2 regions of the Flexibacterium corallicola genome follow, and region 1 is predicted to be linked to the other one. Evidence: predicted binding sites of a transcription regulator. Region 1 holds the regulator's gene; the other holds the start of a gene.
The links. Region 1 encodes PhoB, which activates phosphate uptake and scavenging genes when phosphate is short. Its sites were predicted from a motif close to TGTCATNNANCTGTCAT; they were not measured.

Region 1 (8,831 bases):
GAATTATCACGGGGGTTTTCTTGCAATTCTCAGTATCGTTCCCGGCATTCTTCTTGTGCTCGTATGGGCTATTCTCGCTCCCGGAATTATTGATAAATTAGTCGTTGTAAGAAGTTCCGACTTTATTGCTGAGTTGTCAGCTCCTCAGTTGCAAGCGTTCCTGCGTGATGCCAAGGCCATCACCTATGGTGGACTTGTCGGGTTTTCCAATGAAGGTAAAGAGTTCGCTGCAAACCTCTATTCTCGCTATGATCTGATCAGCGCCATATTGCTTGGTGGGGTGTTATGTGGCCTTGTGGCATCCGGATTATTCTTCGGTCTACAGGCAATCAATCCAAAGTTACGGGCTCGCCATATTGTCGAAAAAACGGTCATGGGCGTTCTCATTATATGTTCAGGTGTGGCAATTCTCACAACTCTTGGCATAGTCCTGTCTCTCATCTTCGAAAGCTTGATGTTCTTCCGGCAGGTTCCTCTACTGGACTTCGTCTTTGGAACCCATTGGAGCCCGCAAAGTGCCTTTGAAGGGGCCGGCGGGGAAAGCTCTCAAGTAAACACAGAGATTTTTGGCGCTATCCCTCTGCTGGTTGGCACAATGCTGATTACCGCAATTGCCATTGCAGTTGCGGCTCCCATAGGCTTGTTGTCGGCGATTTATTTGTCGGATTATGCTTCGAACCGTATTCGCGCAACGGCCAAGCCCTTGCTTGAAATTCTTGCCGGTATTCCAACTGTTGTTTATGGCTTCTTTGCAGCTCTTTCCGTTGCCCCGTTGATCCGTGGCTGGGGAGAGAGCTTCGGCCTCTCTGTTTCTTCGGAGAGCGCTCTTGCAGCAGGGCTGGTCATGGGAATTATGATCATTCCCTTTGTCTCCTCTTTGTCGGACGATGTTATAAACGCTGTTCCGCAATCTTTGAGAGATGGCTCCGCTGGACTTGGAGCAACAAAGTCTGAAACGATTGTGCGCGTTGTACTCCCTGCAGCACTTCCCGGTATTGTTTCCGCGCTGATTTTGGCAATCTCTCGTGCCATTGGTGAGACCATGATCGTTGTCATGGCTGCAGGTCTGGCTGCGAATATGACAATTAATCCTCTGGAAGCTGTCACAACAGTCACAGTTCAAATCGTTACTCTCCTCGTTGGGGATCAGGAGTTTGACAGTGCAAAAACGCTGGCTGCCTTCGCTCTGGGGCTACTTCTGTTCTGCATTACGCTTGCCCTAAATATCTTCGCTCTGCGCGTTGTGAAAAAATATAGAGAACAATATGACTAATATTGCTCATGAAAAAATCGATGTTGCTGGTGAAACTGTTCACACAGGTCACAGGGCTCGGCAGAGGTTAAAGAAACGCTATGCAGCTGAAACCCGTTTCAAGCTCTACGGCGTTGCCGCTTTGTTGGTGTCTGGTGTCTTTCTGGTTGCACTGCTGGGATCGATTATCTCCAAAGGCCTGCCCGCATTTACCTATAACTATGTGACAGTCTCGGTGGACCTGTCCTCCAATAATGTGAACCCGGATAAACCACAGGCTGCCAGCTATAATGGGATACTGCGCAGCAGTTTGAAGCAGAGCTTACCATTTGTTTCCACTCGCAAGGACCGCAAAATTCTCAACTCTTTGTTGTCGTCGGGTGCGGGAATCCTTCTTCAGCGGGAAGTTATTGCTCAGAAAGTTCAATTAGGGGCGGAGAGTTCCGTTGCTCTGCCGTTGTCGGACTATGCAGATCTTTATTTGAAAGGCTTGATCACCAAAAAGTCTTCTGTTGATCCTGATAGTGCAGCAAGTGTGAGTATCACCAGCTCGACGGCCTCTGTTCATATGGCCGGAAATGTTCTGGGGCCGGTTCGGGATGAAATTACAGCCTACCTGAATGGGCAGGCCGAAGACCTGAGGCGGCGAATTGCGCTACGCAGACAGTCGGAAAAAAATCTACTTTCAAAGATATATGGACTATCTGGCAGGATCACTCAGTCTGACCCCTTGGAAAGAAAGCGGCTGGAAGAAGAGCTTTCTGCGGCAAAATCCTCTCAGGAGCGAGTACAGGACATTATTTCTGCGCTGCAAGTAGACCTTTCACGAATTGATCAGCGTCTGTCCAAGCTGAATGGCCCACAGCAGTTAAATGATGAAATGCCAAGTTACTTCATCAATATTGCTGGCGGCGTGCTTAAAGTTGATGAGATTGACGGAAACCAAGCAAGTGGCCCGGTTCTGATACCAATACAGAATTCAGTAACTGCGCAAGCGGGTAATTGGTCACTTGAGAAAATTGAAGTTCCTCAATCATCGCGGAAGTTTTCTGACAGGGAAATCGCTTATACAGACTATCTGGAGCAAAAAGGCCAGATAAGTAACCGGTGGAATAGTATTTTCCTAACAGCAGGGGCCAGTCGCGAGCCAGAAATGGCGGGTATTTGGGGAGCCGTTGTCGGCACTTTCTGGACTATGATCGTGACACTCTCTCTCTCCTTTCCAGTAGGTGTTGCCTCCGCAATTTATCTGGAAGAGTTTGCACCGAAAAACCGCTGGACCCAGTTTATTGAAGTAAACATCAACAATCTGGCGGCCGTCCCGTCGATTGTGTTTGGTCTATTGGGGCTGGCAGTCTTTTTGAATGTGTTTGGCCTACCAAGGTCCGCCCCCGTTGTTGGTGGAATGGTCCTTGCCTTGATGACTTTGCCAACCATTATAATTGCGTCCCGAGCTGCTCTGCAGGCTGTACCGCCTTCAATTCGTGAAGCGGCCTTGGGGGTCGGTGCATCTCGCTTACAAGCCGTGTTCCATCATGTGTTGCCTCTAGCCATGCCAGGGATATTGACGGGAACAATCATCGGAATGGCGCAGGCGTTGGGCGAAACCGCCCCGCTTCTCATGATCGGTATGGTTGCCTTCATTGTGGATGTACCAGGTACTCCGCTGGATCCTTCTACGGTTCTCCCAGTGCAAATTTTCATGTGGGCAGACTTTCCCGAGCCTGCATTCCAGCAAAAAACGTCAGCAGCCATCATGGTGCTGCTCGGGTTCTTAATTTGCATGAATGCAATCGCAATTGTTTTGCGCAAGAAGTTTGAACGTCGCTGGTGATTTGAGGGTGAAATGTACAAGTTTGAAACAACAGGCAGAAGCCAAATAACTGGTCCAGTGGTGAATGATGTGACTATGGAAACCGATAGAGAAATACCATTAAAAATGCGTGGTGAAGGCGTTTGTGTCTACTATGGTCAAAAGCAGGCTCTCAACGCTATTCATCTGGAGATCAGAAAGAATCAGGTAACCGCACTTATTGGTCCATCGGGGTGTGGGAAATCAACGTTCCTACGTTGCCTGAACCGCATGAATGATACGATTGAAAGTTGCCGGGTGGAAGGAGGGATCTACCTTGACCACGACGATATTTATGATCCCAGCATTGATGTTGTTGAGCTGAGAGCACGGGTGGGTATGGTTTTTCAAAAGCCCAACCCTTTCCCAAAGTCGATTTTTGAAAATGTTGCATATGGTCCGCGTATTCATGGTCTTGCTCAATCAAAGTCTGATCTTGAAGAAATTGTAGCAAACAGTCTCCAAAAGGCGGGGCTTTTTGAAGAAGTCAAAGACCGCTTGGATGAGCCAGGGACGGGACTGTCCGGCGGTCAGCAGCAACGGCTGTGTATCGCCAGAGCCATTGCAGTTTCTCCGGAAGTCATCTTGATGGATGAGCCCTGTTCGGCTCTGGACCCCATTGCCACTGCCAAGGTGGAGGAGTTGATTGATGAGCTTCGTGAAAACTACACGATTGTTATCGTAACGCACTCCATGCAGCAGGCTGCCCGTGTTTCCCAGCGCACCGCATTCTTTCACCTCGGAAGCTTGGTGGAGGAAAGTTTAACCAACGATATATTTACGAACCCAAAAGACCAGCGCACGCAAGATTATATAACTGGCCGCATTGGCTGATAAGAACGAAAGCATAACAGGTGATTGGCTATGTCAGACCATATTGTGTCGGCCTTTAATGATGAAATGAAAAATCTTGCCACGCGGGTTCTTGAAATGGGCGGTATGGCAGAAACTCTGGTTAGAGACTCTATTCAAGCGCTTTTGACCGACAACCGGAAACTGGCTGAAAGTACGATTGAGGCTGACAAGCGGTTGGACGCAATGCAAAGTGAGCTGGAAGATTTGAGTGTTTCCATTATTGCGCGCCGCCAGCCCATGGCAAGTGATCTCAGGGAAGTGGTTGCGGCTATGCGAATTTCCAATGATCTTGAAAGGGTCGGAGATTTGGCCAAGAATATCTCCAAGAGGACACTGGCTATAAAGGGGGGGTTAGGCTCAAAGGAGTGGGCGCAAGGTGTTGAGCATATGGCAGACCTTGCGCTTTGCCAGCTGAAGGATACTCTGGATACATATACGAGTGGGGATCTGGAGGTTTTGAGACAGGTTCAATTGCGGGATGAAGAGATTGATGCTCTTTATACGTCCATTTTCAGAGAGCTGCTTACCTATATGATGGAGGACCCGCGCAGCATTACAAAATGTGCGCATTTATTGTTTTGTGCTAAAAATATTGAACGAATTGGTGATCATGCAACGAACATTGCCGAGAATATTTACTATAAGATCACCGGGGAGCACTTGCCGAACGAGCGGCCCAAAAGTGATGAATTGAACGCCTTGGCGAACTAGTTGACTTAATAGTTCATGGAAAGACATCTTAACTATGCCTGATATTCTTGTTGTTGAAGATGAAGAGTCTTTGAGCCTGCTCTTGCAATATAACCTTGAGGCAGAAGGCTACAATGTGGAAGTCTGCATGAAAGGGGATGAGGCGGATTTGCGGCTTCAGGAAAGTCAACCGGATCTTGTGTTGCTGGACTGGATGTTACCGGGTGTCTCGGGTATTGAGCTGTGTCGTCGCATGAGAGCCAGAGAGGAAACTGCACAGATTCCAATCATCATGCTGACAGCGCGGGGAGAAGAAACCGAACGTGTACGAGGACTCTCCACCGGAGCTGATGATTATGTTGTCAAACCGTTCTCTGTTCCTGAGCTGATGGCACGCATTCGCGCCATTTTGCGGCGCAGTAAGCCCGAGGTCGTATCTTCACAGTTAAAGTCCGGGGATATTGAACTGGACCGGGAGACCCACCGTGTCAGGCGTTTGGGGAAGGAAATTCACCTTGGCCCAACTGAGTTCCGGCTTCTGGAGTTTTTGATGAAGGCTCCGGGACGAGTATATTCACGCGAACAATTGCTGGATGGTGTTTGGGGGCATGATGTGTATGTGGATGAAAGGACTGTTGATGTTCATGTTGGCCGCCTGCGCAAAGCGATAAACCGCGGAAAACAGAAAGATCCCATCCGGACTGTTCGGGGCGCTGGGTATTCGTTTAACGATCAGTATGCAGTGGCATAATCGACCTGAGTTAAGAGGTTATAAAAAATAACAGCAAAAAGCATGGGCTTTTTGCTGTTCAATACGTGGTTTTCGACACAATGTCGTTTTGAACTTAAGCAGTTGCTTTACGTTCGCGTCTTCTTTCGCTGACTGGCTGATAGGCAACCCTGCGATGGTGAGCGCAATATGGTGTCGATCCATCTGATTGACGCCCGCAAAAATGAAAGTCTTCCCCGCCGGGATCACCAATAGGCCACTTACAAGTGCGTTCATTCAGGCTAAGTATAGTCGCCCGCTCCGACATTGGCATCAGGCTATCAGGCGAAGAAACTGGTTCAATCTCTCCCACCGGGATAATTTCCGGCTCAATCTTTAAGGCGTTTGCCCCAGACACACTTGGTTGGTGTGTTTGTTGAGATAACGGAGAAGCACTTCGAGCTTTAACGGGTGCACTGTCACTTTTTGCAGATGCAGGAGGCGCAGTTTTTCTGGGAGAAGGTGATGTTGAAGAAGAAGTGTTACGCCGTGGCTTACTAGAGTTCGTTGATTTGACACGGCCGGATAAGCCTAGCCTGTGGACTTTTCCTATAACTGCGTTTCGAGTGACATTCCCCAGTTCTGCCGCGATTTGGCTAGCGCTGAGACCTTCAGCCCATAGCTTGGTTAGGAGTTCAACACGATCAGTCGTCCAGCTCATAGAAGTCCCCATCTTCCTACTGTCTTCTCGAGTACAACTTTTGTGTGTAGTCGCTGTAGATTAGCTGCATTACATCCAGTCATTGGAAACGAGAAGGTGTTTCCCACTTAGCACTGACCCTACTATAGTGAATATTGGAGTAGCAATGATGCCAAATAAATCATGTTGGTTTGTAGTCGGTTTTCCCCAGAATTAAACTAAGTCAAGGAGTTGTCCATGATCTCGTGGTGGTCGAATGGACATAATAACTGTATGTACTGCAAATAATTCTAAATATTTTTTTTGCTGGAATTAATATCGGCTTGCCAACTTCTCAATAAATACATGAGAATTTTTTAAGATGTTTGTTTGTGTCACCCCATTTGCTAGAAGCTCTCTGTATTCATACTAGCTATAAAGTATGGTGGCATTTATAACCTTGAGTTGTGTTTGGTGTCCCTATCAGGCCGAGCGTTTGAAACGTAAATAAAGAGGGCTTTTTAGTCCTGTAAACTTGGCAAAAAACCTTTGCAATACGTAAAGATGATTGACAGTTAGAAGTGAAAGCTCTTTATATAACTTCTTTTGAAATTAAGGGGTCTTAAACGACGTTCTCTTAGTTGCTTGCTGAAACAAAATTGCTCTTCTTTCGAATGAGAAGAGACCCTATCCAAGGAGTAGGATATGACGACTTCGTCGCTCTTTCAGACCTATGTACGTTCCGAGCTTGAGTTCGAGCGGGGGGAAGGTGTCTGGCTGTATGCGAATGATGGTCGACGATATATGGATTGCGCTTCTGGTGTTGCTGTGAGCGGCTTGGGACATTCTCATCCAAAACTCGTTGAGGCTTTACAAAAGCAGGCGGAAACCCTGTGGCATGTGTCGAACCTTTATCGCAGTAAAGAGCAGGAAGAGCTTGGGCAACTTCTGGTGGACAATAGCTTCGCCGATAAGGTGTTCTTCTGCAATTCGGGCACTGAGGCTGTGGAAGGCGCTATCAAGACTACACGGCGCTATTTCTATGCCAAGGGGGAACCCGAAAAATATCGGATCATTACCTTCGAAGGTGCCTTTCACGGGCGGACAATGGCCGGCCTTGCCGCAGGCGGTCAGCAGAAATACCTTGAGGGGTTTGGCCCTGCTCTGGAAGGGTTCGACAAAGTTCCTTTTGCCGATCTGGAGGCAGTCAAAGCTGCAATTGGTCCGCAAACTGCGGCTATCTTGCTAGAACCCATTCAAGGTGAAGGGGGCATTAAGGCGTTTGATCCGGCCTTCCTTAGAGCGCTGCGCGCCCTTTGTGATGAACATGGCTTGCTTTTGGTTCTGGATGAAATTCAGTGTGGTGTAGGGCGAACAGGTAAGTTCTTTGCCCATGAATGGGCAGGAATTGAACCAGATGTAATGGCTGTTGCCAAGGGAATCGGCGGAGGCTTCCCTCTGGGAGCCTTTCTCGCGACCGATGAAGTGGCGTCTGGCATGAGCGCTGGAACCCACGGCACCACTTATGGTGGGAACCTTCTGGCCATGACTGTTGGTAAGGCCGTGTTAAGTATTGTTCTTGAACCGGAATTTTTGGAGAAAGTCCAGAAGAAGTCACTTCTGCTTAAGCAGAAACTGGCGGCTTTGGTGGATAGCCATCCAGAAGTATTCAAGGAAGTCCGAGGTTCTGGTTTAATGCTTGGGCTGGTTTGCAAGGGTGACCAAGGTCTAACTTTAAAAGCCTGTCGCGACAATGGTCTTCTGCCAGTTCCTGCGGGAGAAAATGTCCTTCGCATTATGCCTCCGATGGTCATCAGTGAAGAAGAAATTTCCCAGCTTGTTGAGATGCTGGAGACGGCAGCTTTAGCAACTGAAGCTGCACAAAAGAAATAAGAGTTAATCCATGTCCGTTGTTTCAAAGCCCAAACATTTTCTTGATATCTCTGAGTTGCCAGCAGGTGAGCTGCGAAAAATTCTTGATGGTGCCTCCCTTTTGAAAAAAAGGAGAGAGGCTCAACGTGGTAAATCCGGCCCTCTTTCGGGGCGGACGTTGGCTATGATCTTTGAACAGCCCTCAACACGTACACGCATCTCTTTTGATGTGGGTGCGCGGGAGCTGGGTGGTGAGCCGCTTATGCTGACTGGTAAGGAAATGCAGCTGGGGCGCGGGGAATCTATTCCTGATACCGCCCGTGTTCTCAGCCGTTTCGTTGATATGATCATGATCCGTATGTTGGATCATGAAGCTGTTCGCGAACTGGCACAGTATTCTGATATACCTGTCATAAACGGTCTGACAAAAGAGTCCCATCCCTGCCAGATTATGGCGGATATCATGACGTTTGAAGAACATCGCGGGCCTATTCAAGGCAAGCGGATTGCATGGGTTGGGGATAGCAACAACGTACTCTACTCGTGGATGCAAGCGAGCGCAAAGCTGGATTTCGAGCTTGTCGTGGGGGCGCCAAAGGAGTTGACTGTTCCGCAGGAGTGGTTAGAAGCAGTCAAGCGTCAAGGTGGCAATGTCACCATTACCGAGGACCCGATTGAAGCAGTTTCTGGCTGTCATGCTGTCATTACTGATTGCTGGGTTTCTATGGGCGATGAAGACGCTTCTTACCGCTATAACCTGCTGAGCCCGTATCAGGTGAATGATAACTTGATGGCCAAGGCGCATAATGAAGCAATATTTATGCACTGTTTGCCAGCTCACCGTGGCGAAGAGGTTACGGATGCGGTAATGGATGGCCCACAGTCGGTTGTTTTCGATGAAGCTGAAAACCGACTGCACGCT
Region 2 (8,831 bases), 2.7 Mb from region 1:
CAAATACCTCTGCAACTGCAGCCTCTTCTGGAACTGATCTGAATGGTATGGCGGCTCTGGATGCGGCAAGGCAGATCAAGAACCGGTTGATTGAATTTGCGGCTGAGCATTGGAATGTTGAAGCGGATGAAATTATTTTCTACGCTAACTCTGTGCAAATTGGCAAAGAGCGCATTCCGTTTAAGGAGCTGGTTCGCAAGGCTTATTTTGCACGTGTGCACTTGTCCGCTGCCGGTTTTTATAAAACGCCGAAGATCCACTGGGATCGTGATGCGGGTAAGGGACGGCCATTCTACTACTATGCCTATGGGGCCTCTTGCTCTGAGGTAACAGTGGATACGCTTACCGGTGAGTACACCGTGGACCGTACCGATATTCTGCATGATGTTGGCAAGTCCTTGAACCCGATTTTGGATAAGGGTCAGGTGGAAGGCGCCTTTATTCAAGGTATGGGCTGGCTCACAACAGAGGAACTGTGGTGGGATGATGCGGGGCGGCTACGTACGCACGCGCCATCAACCTATAAAATTCCGCTGGCCTCTGACCGTCCTGCTACATTCAATGTGAACCTTGCTGATTGGTCGTCAAATAAGGAACTTACCATTAAGCGTTCCAAGGCTGTTGGTGAGCCTCCATTCATGCTTGGTATTTCGGTGTTTGAGGCGCTGTCCATGGCTGTTGCCAGTGTTGCGGACTACCGTGAATGCCCACGGCTCGACGCACCTGCCACGCCTGAGCGTGTTTTGATGGCCGTTGAACGCTTGAAGCGTAAGGCGGCGTAATGGTCTCAGGCCTCCTGAGTATCAAGGAGTTTTTCCAGTATAACGCGTCAGTAGTCCATGTATCGTTGACGCGCGTACGCGGATCTGCTCCCCGAGATACGGGAACGCAAATGTTTGTCACCGCCAATGGTTTGTGGGGAACCGTTGGCGGAGGGCAGCTGGAGCATATCATTATCTCAAAAGCCCGCAGGATGCTTGAGGGAAATGTGCTCAATGACACGCTGGATGTGCCCTTGGGGCCGGAAATTGGTCAATGTTGCGGTGGTCGCGTGGAAGTCTCTCTAAGTCAGATGTCCGGGCGGGATAAAGATAGCATCCTTATGGGGATGCAAAAGGAAGATGATGCGCTGCCTTGGGTCTACATCATGGGCGCTGGTCATGTGGGGCGGGCAATTGCCAACTTGATGCAACATATGCCTGTTCACTGTGTCATCATAGATACACGTGAGGAGGAGCTGGCGCTATGTTCAGCAGACGTAGAAAAGCGCCTTAGCGCAATCCCGGAGAGTGATATTAAGAGCGCGCCAGCTGGCAGCGCCTTTGTTGTTCTTACTCATGACCACGCACTGGATTTCCTTTTAAGCGCAGCGGCCTTGGAAACAGGAACAGCTTCCTATGTTGGGCTGATTGGTTCAGCGACAAAACGGGCAAAATTTCATCAATATAGCAAGTCCAACTGTGATGATCTGCCAGTTGACCAACTGGTGTGCCCGATTGGTTCACAAGGGAGTAAGGACAAGCGGCCAGAAGTCATAGCGGCATTTGTAGTTGCAGAAGTTATGACCAAATTGACGGTAACTACGTAGCAAAAGATTGCAAAAGAGGACCAAGTGAAGTACTGAGCACCTCGATTTAGCAAGGGGGGCGTTGCTTTCGGGAGATATGGCAACGTTAAAATACGAGTAGAAAAGGAGCCCGGCATGCCTGTTGGGAGGTATAACTACAGCCTGTTTTCACGTGGTGATTTCAGTGCTTTTTGGGCGTTGTTTACAGATAACCTTGTAAACCTCATGGTTCTGGCGGGTATCTGTCAGTTCGTATTTCAGATGCCAGCAGAAATCGTCTTTGGCCGGATTATTCCCGGAGCAGCAATTGCGATTGTGGCTGGTATCCTTGTTTACGTTTATCTGGCAAAGCGGGCAGCGCAGGCATCTGGACGGGATGTGACTGCCATACCCTATGGTATTTCGACGCCAGTAATGTTTGTCTACCTCTTTGGTGTTATCGGCCCGATCTACTGGTCCACCAATGACCCTGTTCTGGCTTGGCAGGTTGGTATTGGTGCCGGCTTTATGGGCGGTATTGTTGCCGGTCTTGGTGCCATCATTGGCCCATGGCTTAAAAAAGTGACGCCGCGCGCCGGTATGCTGGGAACCTTGTGCGGTATCGCACTGGTGTTCATCGGCTCGGTGCCTTTGGCAACAATCTTCGAAAACCCGTTCATTGGATTTGCTTCCCTCATCATCATCCTGTGGGGCTTGGTTGGTCAGTTCCGCCTGCCGTGGAATATCCCCGCAGGTTTGCTGGCTTTGATTGTGGGTACGGTTGTTGCGGTTATGACCGGGCAATCTACTGTGAGCGCAGAGGGTGTTGGCCTCAATCTACCAGTGCCTTATATCGGTGATCTGGTTGCAGGTATCGAGCACCTTTTCGCAAACCCTGAACTGTTTCTGGTTCTGATACCGGTTCAGATCTACAACTTCATCGAAACGATGAACAACGTGGAGAGCGCTGAAGCTGCTGGCGACCATTATCCGGTTGCCACTTGTCAGATAACAGATGGTCTGGGCACCATGATCGGTGCGGTATTTGGATCTCCATTCCCGACAACCGCTTATATCGGCCACCCTGCCTATAAAGGTATGGGCGCTCACTCTGGCTATATTATCGGCGTAGGTATTGTAGTTCCACTCTCCGCATTCCTTGGACTGATTGCGTTTTTGAACAATCTGATCCCGGTCGCGGCGACAGCTCCAATCCTTGTGTTTGTCTCTGTTAGCCTCATTGCCAATACAGCCCATTCTGTTCGCACAGAGCACATGGCAGCTGTTGCCGTTGCGATGCTGCCGCATGTTTCCAGCTTCCTTGTAACAAAGTGGGGCTCTCTCATTGGCGCGCTGCAATCTGCAGGGGCTGAAAATATGCCAAACCTTGGCGATGCGGCGTTGACCAGCGCACTGCTGCAACAGGGCGCCCACTATCAGGGGCACCTCGCGCTTTCTCAGGGGGCGATTATCACCGGCTTGATTTGGGGCGCTATCGTCGCTTCAATTATTGACGGGCGCTTTAGGGTTGCTGCTTGGTTCACCTTAACTGGTTTTGCGCTGGCTGCAGTGGGTATCATCCATTCACCTAGCCTTCACTGGCCTGTGTTTAGCGGCCCAAGTTTGGGTTACCTTATTTCTGCTGCTTTCCTGTTCATCTATCCAATCTTCCATAAGGAAGATGAGAGTGCGAGCAGTGCCGTCACAGCAAATAAAGCTCCGGTAGCTGCAGAGTAATCTGCTGCTACCTTAATGCCCCAGACCTCTACTCCCATTGAGGTCTGGGAGCTGACTTACTTTAAAGCCTCTTGGTATTGGTTGATACAAAGAGGCTTTAAGCAGAACGCCTTCCCAAAACTGCAAGCTTTCCGGCAAACAGAACCGAAATAACTGCGATACCAGCCATTATTAGGAAAAGCGTTGGGCCTTGCTCAAGTGCAGCCTCTTTAGTAATCAGCTCGGAGGTCTCATTGGAGAGCATGCCTGTTGCAAGAGCGAGAAGGGAAGACAGAGCCCCGCCTATTGCAATACCCGAGGACATCATGGTCGGAATGAAGCCGGAGGCTTTATCGCGCTCTTTCTCACTGCTTGCAAACATCATTTGTTTTGACAGGAAGTGATTGCTCATTCCGTATCCCAAGCCGGAGATAATCAGGCCTGCCGTGAGGATTGCGAGGCTGTTCATCCAAAGCGCAGCAGCTAGCATACCAATGCCCAAGGTGTTTAGAGTTTTCCCAAGGACAATCAGAGAGTACTGGTGTTTCGGGCTTTGGACCTTGGAAGTGAGCCACGCCATGAATGACCATGAGAAAGCCAATGTAGCCACAAGATAGCTGGCGCTCAGGACATTCAGCCCCCAAGTAGACTGGATAATGGAATTGGCAAACAGAACGCGGGCGGAGCCGGAAAGGCTTGCAATAAGGATCACCCACATGGCAAGGCCCACCGGAGTGTTGAAGCTGAAAGCCTCTTTGGGAATGAAAGAATTTTCAGAGTTTCTGTCCCAAATCCGTGTAGCGGCCAGAGTAAACAATCCAAGCGCAAGCAAAATGAACCCTTGGGTCGTGCTGCGTGCCTCTCCAACGCTGGTGATCAGAAGTACGGCGAAGGCAAGCATGAAGAGGCGGGGAAGCATGATCAACCCTTTACGCTTTCCGTTCAATTCTCCAATGACTTTGGTATTGGGCATAACAAACACCGCCATGAGCAACAGCAATCCGGTCAAGGGCAGGTTAAAGATATACGCTGCTCTCCAGCTCCAGAACTGAGTGAGCAAACCCGCACTCACGGGCGCAACGGCAGCGGCAATAGCCCAAATTCCCGCCAACAGTGCAAAGACTTTGGCGACGAGTTCTTTAGGGAATAAATCAGGAATAACCGCGTAGCACATGGCCACGATAAAGCCTTCCCCCAGTCCTTGGAGGGTTCGACCTAGCAAAACTTGCCCCAAATTGTCAGCGGTTCCCGCGAAAATCGAGCCTAATGCAAGTAGGATTGCGCCAGCAATAAATAGATACTTTGCTCCCCAGTGAGATTTTAATATTCCAGCCGTTGTACTTGATAGAATTGAGGCGATTTGGAACAGACTGAAGACCCAGAAAGCACGTTCTTGCCCGCCTAAATCACGAATGAGGCTTGGTAAAACAGCATTCGAAATTAGGCCGTTGACCGCATGAGACCCAACACCAAGGCTTAGAAGAAGGGTTGCAATTAATTGGGGCCCTGAAAATAAGCTGGAGTCTTGAGGAATAACCCCTGCAGCTAAGGGAACACTTAAGGGGGAGGACGCGGTCGTAGCTCCATTGAATTTTCCGTTTTTCATTGAAATACCCTTTAAGAAAGTAATTACTTTTTATATATAGATCACATTTAAATAAGTAAATGCTTATTTTATTTTAAAATACTGAAATGTCTTGCGGCACGAAATGTAATTACTGAATCGTAAAAAAGCGGCTACGAGAACTCGTCAAGGCACTTATTGTTTTACTCGGGGACCAAATCTGGAAACAGAGGAGGTATTGAAACCTTGCTCAGGGGAGAGCACAACTATCAATTATACATACATGTTGGTGCTTTTTACGGAAGGGTCATAGATTTGTTATGAGCCATTGATAGCGTACCGCTGAAAACTAGGGGTAGCCCAGAAGGTTTCTATAGGTAAAAGTTGCTGGAGTGCTGACGATGAATGGTAGAAAAACAGACCTTTCTTTTGATGAATATGACGATCTTACTCGCGGTGAAGATACGACAATAGAATTTGATGAGGTCGTGGAACAGGCTATTTCACGTCGTGGCTTTCTGGGTGGTGTTGTAGCCATGAGTACGGCCAGTTTCCTACTTGGAACCAGTGATCTGGTGGTCCGAAAAGCCGCTGCTGCTTCAAACAGTTTTGATTTTTCACCAATTCAAGCTGGTACAACCGATACAATTACTCTCCCTGAGGGGTATAGCTGGCATTCTGTTGTATCTTGGGGTGATCCTCTGTTTTCCGATGCGTCCGAGTTTGACGGGGTGACCCGTGGTAGCGCCGAGACACAAGCCCGCGCTGTGGGGGACAACAATGATGGCATGCATCTCTTCCAGATTGAAGGAAAGACAGTCTTCGCCTTAAATAATGAGTATACCAACCGCACTCTTATGTGGGAGGGGGGCGTGCCCGCCAATGATGACGCCATTTTGAAGGGTAAGAATGCCCATGGGGTCACTATCGCGGAGCTGGCGCAAAAGGGTGGCAAATGGTCCATCGTGAAGGATTCCCCGTTCAACCGCCGTATTACACCAGATACACCGATGGAACTGACTGGGCCGGCCCGTGGCCATGACTTGATGAAAACTGCAGCTGACCCAAAAGGTATTCAAAGTCTTGGGACTTGGAATAACTGCGGAAATGGCAAAACTCCTTGGGGCACGTATCTTGCCTGTGAGGAGAATTTCAATGGCTACTTCTCCGCTTCTGAAGAAGGTTTCGTGCCAAGCGAAGATATGAGACGCTATGGTATTTCTGCGAAAGACTGGGGTTACGGCTGGGCGAAAATTGATGAGCGCTTTGATGTTATAAAGCACCCCAATGAGCCAAACCGGGCTGGCTATGTTGTTGAAATAGACCCATCTGTCCCGCACAGCACCCCGAAAAAGCTTTCAGCTTTGGGTCGTTTCAAGCACGAAAATGCCGAGCTTGTTGTGGCAAGTAGTGGCCACGTTGTTGTTTACCTTGGAGATGATGAGCGCGGTGAGTTCGTTTATCGTTTTGTCTCCGATGGCAAGTATGATCCATCCGGTGACAATTCGGAACTGCTGGAAAAGGGCCAGCTTTATGTGGCCAAGTTCAACGATGACCTTTCAGGTCAATGGCTGGCACTGACGCCGGAAGCGACGGGGATGTCGTCTGATGCGGAAATCTGTATCCGCACCCGTCAGGCTGCTTCAAGCGTTGGCGCAACAACTATGGATCGCCCCGAGTGGGTTGCTGCACATCCCGAACGGGCTGAGGTTTACTGCGCCCTCACCAACAATAAAAATCGGGGTATCCTGACAAATGCGGGTGGGGATGAAACGCCCGTTGGTGGTCCCAATCCGCGCCAAGCCAACATGTACGGCCAGATCGTGCGTTGGATGCCTGATGGCGATGATCACACAGCCGAGGGCTTCAAATGGAACCTGTTTGTGTTGGCGGGCAACCCAACTGTTCATATTGATAGCGGGGCGGGGTCTGAGAACATCACAGCCGACAATATTTTCAACTCTCCAGATGGCCTCAGCTTTGATAGTCGTGGCTTCCTCTGGATACAGACTGATGGCAGTTACTCCAATATTGGGGACTTTGCGGGGATGGGGAATAACCAAATGCTTGTGGGGGATACCAAAACCGGAGATATTTCCCGCTTCCTCGTTGGGCCCGTGGGCTGCGAGGTGACTGGTGCCACTTGGTCTGCTGACAAGAAGACCATGTTCGTAGGCATTCAGCACCCCGGTGAAAAAGGCGGTAGTCATTTCCCAGAGGGCGGCGAAAGCCTGCCACGCTCAACTGTCATCGCCATAACCCGCGATGATGGCGGTGTGATGGGGTGATACTAAGCCCACCTGAAGAGAGAACCCCACGGTTGTGGGGCTTCTCTCATGGCTTTAAACAGTTGCTGCTAAGCAGATTGTATGTGCAGCTTTAGCAGCATGTCTCCGGTTTGTTCAAAAATGCACTCTTTGACAAACTTGAAGCCGTAGCGATCATAAAACCTTCGGCCACTCCGGTTTTCCTTAAAGACACTGACGAACAGTTCTTCATGAAGTGTTTTGGCCTTGTTACATAAGGCAGTGCCATGACCTTGGCCATGGTGGGCAGGGTCGACAAAAAGAGCACCGATTTCATTGCCTAAAAGAGCAATAAATCCAATCACTTTATCCTCTACTGTCGCAACCCATGTATCGGCATTGGGGAGGTATAGATTGGGTATATTCTCTCGCTCTTTCTTTAAAAAATCATCACTCAAAAATGGGTGTGCATACTTTGAGGCTGTCTCCCAGATATCAAGAAGGTCCTCCAAATCTGATTGATGAAAAGGACGAATTTCTACGTTCATAGTTTTTGTTTCCTCTTTGAGCAATTTAGCGCTCGCAATGAGCTGTGCTTAAATCTGGAAACAACACGTAGGTGCTGGCGGGCGGAACGGATTGAACAATTGCGACAGTTCTGCTTCAAATTTCAACGCCGCCATAAATATCAATCGTGAGATCGCGAAGCTTGGCATAGTCAGTTGGTGTGTTGCCAATCTGTTTTTTGAGATACCGGATCAGGTGGGGTTGATCGCTAAAGTCAAAGGCATAAGCCACATCTGCCCAGTCTATCTCTTTGTCTGCCATGAGATAAAGGTGTTCAAGAAGAGCTTCCAACCGCAGCATGGATTGGTGCTGCTTCAAGGTAAAGCCGGTGACCTTTCGAAAACTGCGTTCCAATGTTCGTCGCGAACAGTCCAACTCTTTTTCTAGATTGGAAAGGGGAGAGGTCCGCAATAGGGGCAAGGCACCAACAGTGAGTGTGTAGTGCCTGTCTCTCACCATGGTCTTTAGGATGGGCAGCATAATATCGTCTAAAGCCCGAAGACAACTTTCTGGTTGAGACTGTGCTGTTTTGAGAAGGTCGTTGGTGCAGTGCCCTAAACTGCTAAAGCTGCTTGAAAGCTCCAGATCCAGCACATGATTTATTTGCGGCTGAGCGGTGCGAAAGGGAAACAGATACAACGCACCTATGTGGAATTTTACGCCCAAAATTTTAAGGGGTTGCCGATGGTCCATCCTGTAGGTGCAGCTATGGGGAAACAGCCAATGACTACCTTCCCCCTCCAGTGTGCAATCGTCCCGCTGGTAGTGATAGTTTTGATTATCTGGTGTGAGCAGTAGGTGTGCAGCGGGATCTGGATTGAGGCGGGGGTAGGGTGTTACAGACTCTGTTTTTTCTTTCTCCAAAAACCAATAGGTGTCCACAAGCCCTGCGACCGTGGGATTTTGAGGCACATGTCTCCAGATTATCATTTTTTAGCCTGTTGCGCGGGACTTGCGTGATGGTTTCCTATAGGGGTTCAAACTGATGTTGAAAATCCTACGAGTGCTCCCGCTGCCTAGCCAATAAAACCGCGCCCTGCAAGGCATCGCCCTTGGGCCTTTGCAGGCAAGGAGAAAGGGCTTTTTCTAAAATGCCATAGAACGGGCTGGAGATGCCGCCCAGAAGGGCAATAGGCAGGCTTCGATTTTCATTCAGTCGCTTGAACGCGTCTTTGATATAAGCGGCACTTTC

Region 2: the regulator PhoB is predicted to act here: its motif matches at 5,132-5,148, upstream of P6574_RS03020 (PhoX family protein).

The regions. Positions count from the first base shown of each region.
Region 1 is NZ_JARRCW010000001.1:3,329,757-3,338,587, reverse strand. Features, by position in the region: gene pstC (phosphate ABC transporter permease subunit PstC) at 1-1,273, shown strand, start outside; partial or broken gene P6574_RS22155 (DUF3333 domain-containing protein) at 1,266-1,745, shown strand; partial or broken gene pstA (phosphate ABC transporter permease PstA) at 2,370-3,086, shown strand; gene pstB (phosphate ABC transporter ATP-binding protein PstB) at 3,162-3,938, shown strand; gene phoU (phosphate signaling complex protein PhoU) at 3,969-4,670, shown strand; gene phoB (phosphate regulon transcriptional regulator PhoB) at 4,705-5,400, shown strand; gene P6574_RS14565 (GcrA family cell cycle regulator) at 5,495-6,079, opposite strand; gene P6574_RS14560 (aspartate aminotransferase family protein) at 6,743-7,930, shown strand; gene argF (ornithine carbamoyltransferase) at 7,941-8,831, shown strand, end outside.
Region 2 is NZ_JARRCW010000001.1:633,607-642,437, forward strand. Features, by position in the region: gene xdhB (xanthine dehydrogenase molybdopterin binding subunit) at 1-782, shown strand, start outside; gene xdhC (xanthine dehydrogenase accessory protein XdhC) at 782-1,588, shown strand; gene P6574_RS03010 (xanthine/uracil/vitamin C permease) at 1,703-3,283, shown strand; gene P6574_RS03015 (MFS transporter) at 3,381-4,868, opposite strand; gene P6574_RS03020 (PhoX family protein) at 5,228-7,114, shown strand; gene P6574_RS03025 (GNAT family N-acetyltransferase) at 7,183-7,620, opposite strand; gene P6574_RS03030 (helix-turn-helix domain-containing protein) at 7,736-8,569, opposite strand; gene P6574_RS03035 (BadF/BadG/BcrA/BcrD ATPase family protein) at 8,637-8,831, opposite strand, start outside.